3 regions of the Roseibium algicola genome follow, and region 1 is predicted to be linked to each of the others. Evidence: riboswitches for the same ligand, from Rfam matches in the RefSeq annotation. Region 1 holds a riboswitch; each other region holds the start of a gene.
What was found. Region 1 has a riboswitch for thiamine pyrophosphate ahead of thiM (hydroxyethylthiazole kinase). Riboswitches for the same ligand answer to the same signal wherever they lie in the genome.
Positions count from the first base shown of each region.

Region 1 (3,275 bases):
GATGGTTTGCGGCTTTACCGCGTTGTCTCTGCTGCCCTTGCCGGATGCGACGGCGATCGGCTTTGCATCGCCGCTCTTCGTGGTGGTGCTGGCGTTTCTGCTCCTTGGCGAAAAGGTGCGGGTCTATCGCTGGAGCGCAGTCGGTGTCGGCTTTGTCGGCATTCTGGTTGTGCTGTCACCGCATCTGGGTGACGCGGAGTTGGACAGCAACTCGATGATCGGGGCCTTGATCGGCCTGACAGGAGCCGGCTTTGCCGCGCTCGCCATGATCACCGTGCGCAAGTTGTGCGAGACGGAGCGCACGTCCACGATCGTTACCTGGTTTGCGGGCATGTCGTCCGTATTGTCGCTGCTCACGCTGCCGTTGGGCTTTTTGCTGCCGGGTCAGGCCTGGATCATTCCGGACCTGCCCACGGCAGGTCTGCTTCTGCTGATCGGCCTTGCAGGTGGTGTCGGCCAGATCCTGCTGACGCAGAGCTACCGGTTCGCGGATGCCTCCACCATTGCCCCGTTCGACTATGTCAACATGCTGTGGGCGATCATTGTCGGTTGGGTAGTGTTCAGCGAAACGCCTTTGCCTGCAGTGGTGCTGGGGGCGCTGATCGTGATTGCCGCCGGTATTTTCGTCATCTACCGCGAGCACAAGCTCGGGCTGGACCGGACAAAGGCACGCCGGGCGTCATCGCCCTCGCGTTCGTAGGGGGAGAGACAAGAGGGCAGGTCCCGCTGTCTTCCCCGTCATTCCGGACAAGCACAGCAATGCTGTGCGCCGATCCGGAATCCAGACTTATTTCGCGCCTTAGGCGCGGCATTAAACAAAGAGAGAAGAGTTCGCTTTGCTCACGCTGATGCGCTGGATCCCGGATCGGCACGCAGCTTTACTGCGCTTGTCCGGAATGACGGCGAATGCGGGTGGTTTCCGAAATCGGCCTTACTGCGACTTGTATTCGAACCGCTCAACAGCGCTCTTGGTGCCGTCCTTGAAGATCAGCTGCACGCTGATCGACTGGGCCGACCCCAGGGGCAGCTCCAGATAGGGCTTGTCCTTCAGAACGACATTCTGGTTGTCCGGGTCACAGGCTTCCAGTTGCCATTCCTGCTCAATCGGGTCGTCGTTCAATCCGTAGAAGACATAGTCGATGCCGCACTTCCAGGATTCCAGGTGGGTGAAATAGATCAGCTCCTGGCCCTGCCAGTCGCGGAATGACACCCAGTTGGCTTTGGTAAGGTCCAGGATCTGCTTGATCTGCTCCGGTGGCATGCCTTGCGCGGACGCGGTCGAGCCGATCGGAGCAAGAGCGAGGGGCAGGCAAAGGGCGGCGATTTTAATGAGTTTCATGGAAAATTTCCGGGTCTGAGTTCAGAAGGCCTTGAAGGTAATGATGGTTTTGGTGTCCTGAATGCCGTCGATCGGGTGGACCTTCTCGTTCACGAAGTGGCCAATGTCCGAGCCGTCGTCGACATAGAATTTCACCAGAAGATCGTAGTCGCCGGAGGTGGAGTAGACTTCGGACGCAATTTCCGCATCGGCGATCGCATTGGCGACCTGGTAGGTCTTGCCCAACTGGCATTTGATCATCACGAAAAACGGTACCATGGGGCGCTCCGGGCAGTTGGTGTTTGAAGGGGGTGAACGTGTCACCTGAACCATCAGCCGGGCTGTTCGGTCAGCCAAACATGCCGGGCAACAGATTCACGAAAGCAGACTAGGACATCGCCTATCTCCTCCCGCCAGTCAATTGCCGAGTAGCCGCTCTGCACAAGCCGGGTCTTGCAATCGCACGGCCGGCTTGTTAGCAGTGCAATCATCTCATGGGGGTGCCCGGCCATCCTGGACCGGGCTGAGAGGCGGCCTGCCAACTCCTTGAACCTGATCCGGCTGATACCGGCGGAGGGATTTGAGATCATGATGCACACACCACTCCCTTCAACACGTCCTTTCCGGAATACCGGCAACGGGCTTTCTGTCGCAGGAGAGCCGTCATGAGCCTTTCCGTTGCTGCTTCCACGCAAGCCCTGAGCGCCGAACAGGTCTTCACCCTTCTGGAAAGGGTGCGGCAGAAAACGCCGCGCGTTCACGCTATCACAAACGCGGTCGCCCAGAGTTTCACCGCCAATGTGCTGCTTGCGCTAGGCGCGGTTCCTTCCATGACCATCGCGCGGGAGGAAGTTGCGGCCTTTGCCGGTGGGGCTGATGCACTGCTGGTGAACCTCGGCACCCTTGACGAGGAACGCCGTGCAGCCATTCCGCTAGCGATCGAAGCTGCCCGGACGGCCGGACGTCCGGTTTGTGTCGATCCGGTCTTCGTCAACCGGTCACCCGTGCGCTGCGTCTATGCGCGCGAATTGCTGGGCGTGAAGCCGGATCTGGTGCGGCTCAATCCGGAAGAACTCACTGCTGTCTTGCCGGATCGGGCGGATGCCGATGCATTGATCGAGGCCGGAACGGTTTTTGCGGTCACTGGCCCGGAAGACAGGGTCGAGAGCCGCGGCGAGGATTTCCTGCTGCGCAACGGCGATCCACTGATGTCACGCGTGACGGCCACCGGCTGTGCCGGCGGTGCGGTTCTGGCGGCGTTCCTGAGCATCGAAAAGGACAGGGCGCTTGCAGCTGCTTGCGGACTGTCCGTCTTCAACATTGCCGGCGAAATCGCTGCCGGCCGGTCAGGCGGGCCAGGCAGTCTGGTGCCGGAGTTGCTCGACGCACTCTATTGCCTGACTGACCGCGACATTGAAGCCCGTCTCAAGACCGGCTGACGCAGGCTTTTCGGCATCTACTCCCAGGAGGTTCCCATGACCGCAATTGCGGTAACCATTGCAGGATCGGATTCCGGCGGCGGAGCCGGCATTCAGGCTGATCTCAAGACCTTTTCCGCAAATGGCGTCTTTGGTGCCAGTGTTATTGCAGCCCTGACGGCGCAGAACACGCTTGGCGTCAGCGCCATTCATGATGTGCCGCCGGAGTTCGTGCGGGCCCAGATGACGGCCGTCTTTTCGGACCTTGCCGTCAAGGCGACAAAGATCGGCATGCTGTCGCGTGTCGATACGATCGAGGTGGTAGCTGAAGGGCTTCGGGCACATGAGACAGGCCCGGTTGTGCTTGACCCGGTGATGGTGGCTGCCTCCGGTGACCCGTTGCTTGCCGACAGTGCGGTCGACACGCTGATTGCCTTGCTGCTGCCGCTGGCCGATATTGTTACCCCGAACCTGCATGAAGCTGCCCGCATGTTGCAGGGCGACGTTGCCGCGGACGAAACGCAAATGCAGGCGCAGGC
Region 1 is NZ_CP019630.1:4,727,688-4,730,962, forward strand. It holds gene B0E33_RS21865 (DMT family transporter) at 1-700, shown strand, start outside; gene B0E33_RS21870 (hypothetical protein) at 932-1,339, opposite strand; gene B0E33_RS21875 (Lrp/AsnC ligand binding domain-containing protein) at 1,361-1,597, opposite strand; TPP riboswitch at 1,805-1,915, shown strand; gene thiM (hydroxyethylthiazole kinase) at 1,984-2,757, shown strand; gene thiD (bifunctional hydroxymethylpyrimidine kinase/phosphomethylpyrimidine kinase) at 2,794-3,275, shown strand, end outside.

Region 2 (3,275 bases), on a different replicon from region 1:
GGCAATCGGATGTCCTCGCGACATCGGCCGGTAGTGTGCAAACGTGAAAAACGGCGGCCAAGCGTGACAAAACCGTGAAACGGTGCCGCAGGACCGCTCCCGGAATAGCTGAGCAAAGGCCTTTTATCAAAATACCGATTTTGGAGCCCATTCCGCTCGCCTACCGCATCGAGCGGTAGGCCATCGGGCGAAGGGAGCCCTAAACCCCTCCCCTCGAATCTCCCCTCCCCTCTGCGAATGAACTACAGATCCTTTGGCATGTAGAGATCGCCGCCAGCACGATATCTGACTGCCATCGCCTCCATGCCCTCTTGACGAGCAGCGTCGCGGATATCGTGGGAAATCCGCATGGAGCAGAATTTCGGACCGCACATGGAGCAGAAGTGCGCGACCTTGTGGGCTTCCTTCGGCAAGGTCTCGTCATGCATCGAACGGGCCGTTTCCGGATCGAGCGCGAGGTTGAACTGGTCCTCCCAGCGGAACTCGAAACGGGCGCGCGACAGGGCGTCGTCGCGGACCTTCGCTGCCGGATGACCCTTGGCGAGGTCGGCGGCATGGGCGGCGATCTTGTAGGTTATGACACCGGTCTTCACATCATTGCGGTCGGGAAGGCCGAGGTGTTCCTTCGGCGTGACGTAGCAGAGCATCGCCGTGCCGAACCAGCCAATCATCGCGGCACCGATGCCCGAGGTGATATGGTCGTAACCCGGCGCGATGTCGGTCGTCAGCGGTCCGAGCGTGTAGAACGGCGCCTCGCCGCAGACCGCAAGCTGCTTGTCCATGTTCTCCTTGATCTTGTGCATCGGCACATGACCAGGGCCTTCGATCATGACCTGGCAGTCTTTCGCCCAGGCGATCTTCGTCAGCTCTCCGAGCGTTTCCAGTTCGGCGAACTGCGCTGCGTCGTTGGCGTCGGCAATCGAGCCCGGACGCAAGCCGTCACCAAGTGAAAAGGAAACGTCGTAGGCACGGCAAATGTCGCAGATCTCCTCGAAATGCTCGTAAAGGAAGCTCTCCTTGTGATGATGCAGGCACCCCTTGGCCATAATCGAACCGCCGCGCGATACGATGCCGGTAACGCGGTTGACGGTGAGCGGAATGTAGGAGAGCCGGACACCGGCATGGATGGTGAAATAGTCGACGCCCTGTTCGGCCTGCTCGATCAGCGTGTCGCGGAAGACTTCCCAGGTAAGGTCCTCGGCAATGCCGCCAACCTTTTCCAGCGCCTGGTAGAGCGGCACCGAGCCGATCGGAACCGGCGAATTCCGGATGATCCATTCACGAATGTTGTGGATGTTGCGCCCGGTCGATAGGTCCATGACGGTGTCGGCGCCCCAGCGAGTCGCCCAGACCATTTTCTCGACTTCCTCCGCCATCGACGAGGTGACGGCAGAGTTGCCGATATTGGCGTTGATCTTCACCAGGAAGTTCCGGCCAATGATCATCGGCTCCGCTTCCGGATGGTTGATATTGGCTGGGATGATCGCGCGCCCGCGGGCGACTTCCTCGCGGACGAAGTCCGGTGTAACAAAATCCGGGATCGCCGCGCCGAAGCTCTCTCCATCACGGGGAAGCTTTTCGTTTGCAGCCTTGCGACCAAGGTTTTCCCGGATGGCGATGAATTCCATCTCTGGCGTGATGATGCCGGCGCGGGCATAGGCGATCTGGGTGACGGTCTTGCCGTCTTTGGCGCGGCGCGGTTTCTGCAGGTTAGGGAATTGCAGTGTCAGGCGCTCGCCGGTGGCAAAGCCGTTGTCTTCCGGCTTGACCATGCGGCCCTCATATTCCTCCGTGTCACCGCGGGCGGCGATCCACTCGGCGCGAAGGCGCGGCAGTCCCATCTCAATATCGATCGCCTGGGTCGGGTCGGTATAGGGACCGGAGGCATCATAGACCGTGACGGGCGGTTCGCCGGCGGTCGGATGGACTGCGATCTCGCGCACTGGTACGCGGATATCGGGATGAATTTCGCCCGGCTTGTAAACCTTTGTAGAGGCAGGCAGCGGCCCCTTGGTGATTTCGGGCGTAATAGTCTTGGTGGCAATGTTCATTCTGAGGCTCCAATCTTTCAAGTTGGAGACCCAGTTCGAAGCCGGAATGATGGAAAGACGCCATGACGCTCCGGATTCTGGGCAACGTCGTACTGCAGCGCTTGCACCGTCCCTACGCCAGTATGAACTGGATCAGGTTCAACGGGTCACTGCGCTGCCATCGATCAACGGCCCAGCAGTATCTCAGCCCCTTGCCGGGGCACCCCTGGTAACGTTGCCATCGGCCATCATCCACGTGCGTTTGTCAATACAGAGATGCTTGGCTCGACGAGGAAGTGCTGTCACTTTGGCGGCAAAAGGTTGAAGGAAATGTGCCGGGTGACTCCAAAAAGTTGTCCGCGGACAACAATGCGAAGTTCTTGTCGAAACTAGGCTGAAAAATGCACTTGGTTAAGCGTTTGTAAATTGGTAACGAATCGGAGCATATTGTAACAGCGCAGTTTGAGGCGTAGTTTTCAAAAATGCGCAGTTCGAGGATTTTTCGAGATGGACACCAATCTTCTGGTTGAAGGTGCTGCTGAACACCTGCCAACGACACTTTCGGCGGACGCGAATGAGCTCGCTCATCAATTGCAGATACATCAACGAAAAATCTTTCCACCTGCTTCTCAAAAGACTATCCGAAAATTTTCGCCTGCAGAAGCAGCTAAATTGATTGGCATTAAGGAAGGCTATTTACGTCAGGTCGCCGCTGATGGGCATGGCCCCGAACCAAACGAGAACGGTAGGCGCACATATTCTGTCGAGGACATGGATCATATACGTCAGGTCTTGGACGAGAAAAATGGCACGCCAAAATATGTGCCGATCCGTCGGGGAGATGAAAAGCTTCAGGTTATCACTGTAATGAACTTCAAAGGTGGTTCCGGAAAAACCACCACATCTGCTCATTTGGCTCAGTTCTTGGCGTTGCGTGGATACCGCGTTTTAACAATTGACCTTGATCCACAAGCATCATTGTCAGCGATGTTCGGACATCAACCCGAACTAGATGTCGACGAGGGAGAAACGCTTTACGGTGCTATCCGTTATGAAGACCCTCGAGCCTTAAGCGAAATCATTCGATCCACATATACGCCAAACCTCCATATTGTTCCAGGCAATCTTGAATTGATGGAATTCGAGCATGAAACGCCCAAAGCAATGTCTGAAGGACGTTCAGCGTCCATGTTTTTCGCCCGAATAGGGGAGGTGCTGACAAGCGTTGAAAGCTATTACGACGTT
Region 2 is NZ_CP019632.1:50,800-54,074, reverse strand. It holds gene thiC (phosphomethylpyrimidine synthase ThiC) at 243-2,051, opposite strand; TPP riboswitch at 2,143-2,268, opposite strand; gene repA (plasmid partitioning protein RepA) at 2,538-3,275, shown strand, end outside.
Region 2: another riboswitch for thiamine pyrophosphate. It lies ahead of thiC (phosphomethylpyrimidine synthase ThiC); the one in region 1 lies ahead of thiM (hydroxyethylthiazole kinase).

Region 3 (3,275 bases), 1.2 Mb from region 1:
GGCGACGAGACAGCCAAGCCGAAGGACAAGTCGGCCTCCAAGAAAAGCCGCTCCAAGCGCGCCAAGCCGAGTGCTTCGGATGCGCTGCGTGGTGATTCATCCGGCAGCCGCACCGTTCCGATCGTCATTGCTGCGGGTGTCCTGTTGCTGGTGCTCCTGGGCGCTGGAGCCTATTTCCTGATGCCTGCGGGCGATGAGACAGCCGATAGCGGCAACGTGCCGGTCGCGTCTTCTTCGCAAACGCCTGTCGATACGCAGCCGGACACCACGCCGGAGCCTTCGACCGCTGCCCCTGCTGGAGAAGGTGAAGAGCCTTCGAAAAACACCGACCGCCTGTTGAACGAAGGCGAGACGGATGTGGTTGCCCCGGATGCACGTACGGTAACCACGACGACGATTACCGGACAGTCTGATTCGCCTGCGCCGGCCGATACACCGCAGGTCGATACACCAGCTTCCGCTGCGCCCGAACCTTCCCAGCCGTCCATCGTGACGAGCGGAGAAAACGATCAGTCTTCTGCGACCACCGAAAGCCCGATTGCGGTGCCGGAAGACAATCTCTCGGCCATTTCGCCTGACGAAACTTCACCGGCTCCGTCCGCCACGGCGGCGGATTCCTCGGTGCAGCGCTCTATCCTTTACGAAGAAGGGGAAGAGTCCGGCGGTGCCGGAACGGCTGCGCAAGGCGCTGTCGTTTGGGGTGTCGATGAAGAAACGAATCTGGACGGCAAGGCTCTCGCGGTTCTGAGCGCCTCCATTGAAATCCCCGAGCGGGATGTGAAGGTCGACATTCGCATCAAGCCGAATGACGATACTTCCTTGCCCGCCAGCCATCTGGTCGAGATCAAGTACGAGTTCCCGGAAAACTTCGCTCCGGGTGACGTCGTCAACGTGCCAGGCTTGGTCATGAAGCCTACGGAAGAAGCTCGTGGCGATGCGCTGATCGGCGCTTCCGTGAAAGTGTCTCCGGGCTTTTTCTGGATTGCCCTTTCCAGCTTGCCGAACGAGCAGCAACGCAATCTCGCCCTGCTGCGTGAACGCGGCTGGATCGACATTCCGATGCTTTACGAAAACGGCAAGCGCGGCATCCTGACCCTGGAAAAGGGAACCGCCGGTGCAGAAGCCGTAGAAAAGGCGATCACGTCCTGGCAAGCCGGCTAAGCGCCAGCCTGCCTCCTTTCAAAATCTGAAGAAGCCGCCTCACGGCGGCTTGCCTTTTTCCGTCACACAAGGCATGGTCCGCCTTGGTCCGAGGGGTGTTCCGGTTACCGGAGCTGAGATGGCGTAATGCCGAACCCTTAGAACCTGATCCGGGTCATGCCGGCGAAGGGACGGAATCCTTAGCCTATTCCCGGATCTCCATTGTCATTTTCGGCTTGTCCGAAGACGGGAGATCCTATGCGTACTTGTCTGCGACCACTGCGGTCGCCGCACATCCGAATGCCGGTATCGGCTTTCATGCGTTCCTGTTGGCCAATGGCGGCGGGGGCTGCGGGATGATGGCGTTTGTGAAAGCTGTTGCCAGGACCATACTCGGCCTCCTGCTGACTGTCGCTATCTGGGCGGCAATCGTCCATGTGTTCGACACCCAGCATTATATCCTGCCGGGTCCGGACCGCGTCTTTACAGCCTTTGTCAAACACGCAGGCTTCCTTCTGCATCATGCCGGCATCACCGCCTATGAGACGGTGCTCGGGTTTGTGCTGGGGGCAGCCGCTGGGGCATTGCTATCCGTTCTTTTGTGGCTGTTTCCGATTGCTGCAAGATTTGCCATGCCGCCCATTCTGGTGACGCAGGCCCTGCCTGTTTTCGCAATCGCGCCGATCCTGGTGCTCTGGCTCGGTTTCGGGCTGGCCTCCAAGATCGTCGTCATCATCCTGGTCATCTTCTTCACGGTCACATCGACGTTTTTCGATGGCCTGCAGCGGCTTGACCCGGGTTTGTGCGATCTCGCCCGGCTTTATCGTCTGTCTCGCCTGAAGGAACTCTGGTTCTTTCGCCTGCCGTCAGGCTTGCCGGCGTTTGCCTCCGGCCTGCGGGTGGCCGCGGTGTTCGCTCCCATGGGGGCGATCATCGGCGAATGGGCCGGGGCAAAAGGAGGCCTTGCCTTCATCATGCTTCAAAGCAGCAACCGGATGCAGGCGGACATGATGTTCGCCGCCCTGATCCTGCTCGCGGCGATGGTGCTGATCATGCGCTTTGCCGTGAACCATCTCACCCGACTTCTTGTTCCCTGGCAGCCGCTCACCTAGCTGCCGCTCTACGGAGGACCTCATGAAAAAACAAATCCTGTCACTAGCATTGGCGGCCGGGCTGCTGGCATCGGGGCCGGTACAGGCCAGTGAGAAACTGACCTTGCTGCTCGACTGGTTCATCAATCCGGATCACGCTCCGCTGGTAACTGCGCAGACCAAGGGTTTCTTCGAGGCAGAAGGCCTCGAGGTAGAGATCATCGAACCGGCGGACCCGGCAATGCCGCCGAAACTGGTTGCTGCCGGGCAGGGCGATATCGCGGTGTCCTATCAGCCGACGCTTCATGCGCAAATCGAGGAAGAGCTGCCGCTGAAATGGATCGGTACGCTGGTGGAAACGCCCCTCAATTCTCTCATCGTGCTCAAGGACGGCCCGATACAGGAACTGAAGGACCTCAAGGGCAAGAGTGTCGGATTTTCCGTGTCCGGCTTCGAGGACGCGATGCTGGGCCAGATGCTGCGTTCGGCCGGTTTGACCATGGATGATGTCGAGCTGGTGAACGTCAATTTCGCGTTGTCAGGCTCTCTGCTTGCCGGTCAGGTGGATGCGGTGATCGGCGCATATCGCAATTTCGAGCTCACCCAGCTCGAAATCGAAGGCAAACCCGGCAAGGCTTTCTTCCCCGAAGAAAACGGTGTGCCGATCTTTGATGAGCTGATCTATGTCGTCAACAAGGACAAGACGGACGATCCACGCTTCGCCAAGTTCCTGGCAGCCGTGGAGGCGGCCACCATCTATCTGAGCAATCACCCGGAAGAAGCCTGGAATGCCTTCATAGAAGCGTATCCGAACCTCAATGACGAGCTGAACAGGCGGGCATGGTTCGATACGTTGCCGCGGTTCGCCAAGCGTCCGGCTGCACTTGATGAAGGCCGCTACCAGCGCTTTGCGGAATTCATGGCCGAAGCCGGTCTGATCAGCAAGGTCGTGCCGGTGGAGAGCTACACAGCCGAAATTCGCTGAGGGGTTGAAGGAACGTTGCCAGGGACAAGACGGCGCTGGAGCCAGTCTCCAACGCTTCT
Region 3 is NZ_CP019630.1:3,539,580-3,542,854, forward strand. It holds gene B0E33_RS16455 (hypothetical protein) at 1-1,161, shown strand, start outside; TPP riboswitch at 1,243-1,349, shown strand; gene B0E33_RS16460 (ABC transporter permease) at 1,407-2,252, shown strand; gene B0E33_RS16465 (ABC transporter substrate-binding protein) at 2,275-3,216, shown strand.
Region 3: another riboswitch for thiamine pyrophosphate. It lies ahead of B0E33_RS16460 (ABC transporter permease); the one in region 1 lies ahead of thiM (hydroxyethylthiazole kinase).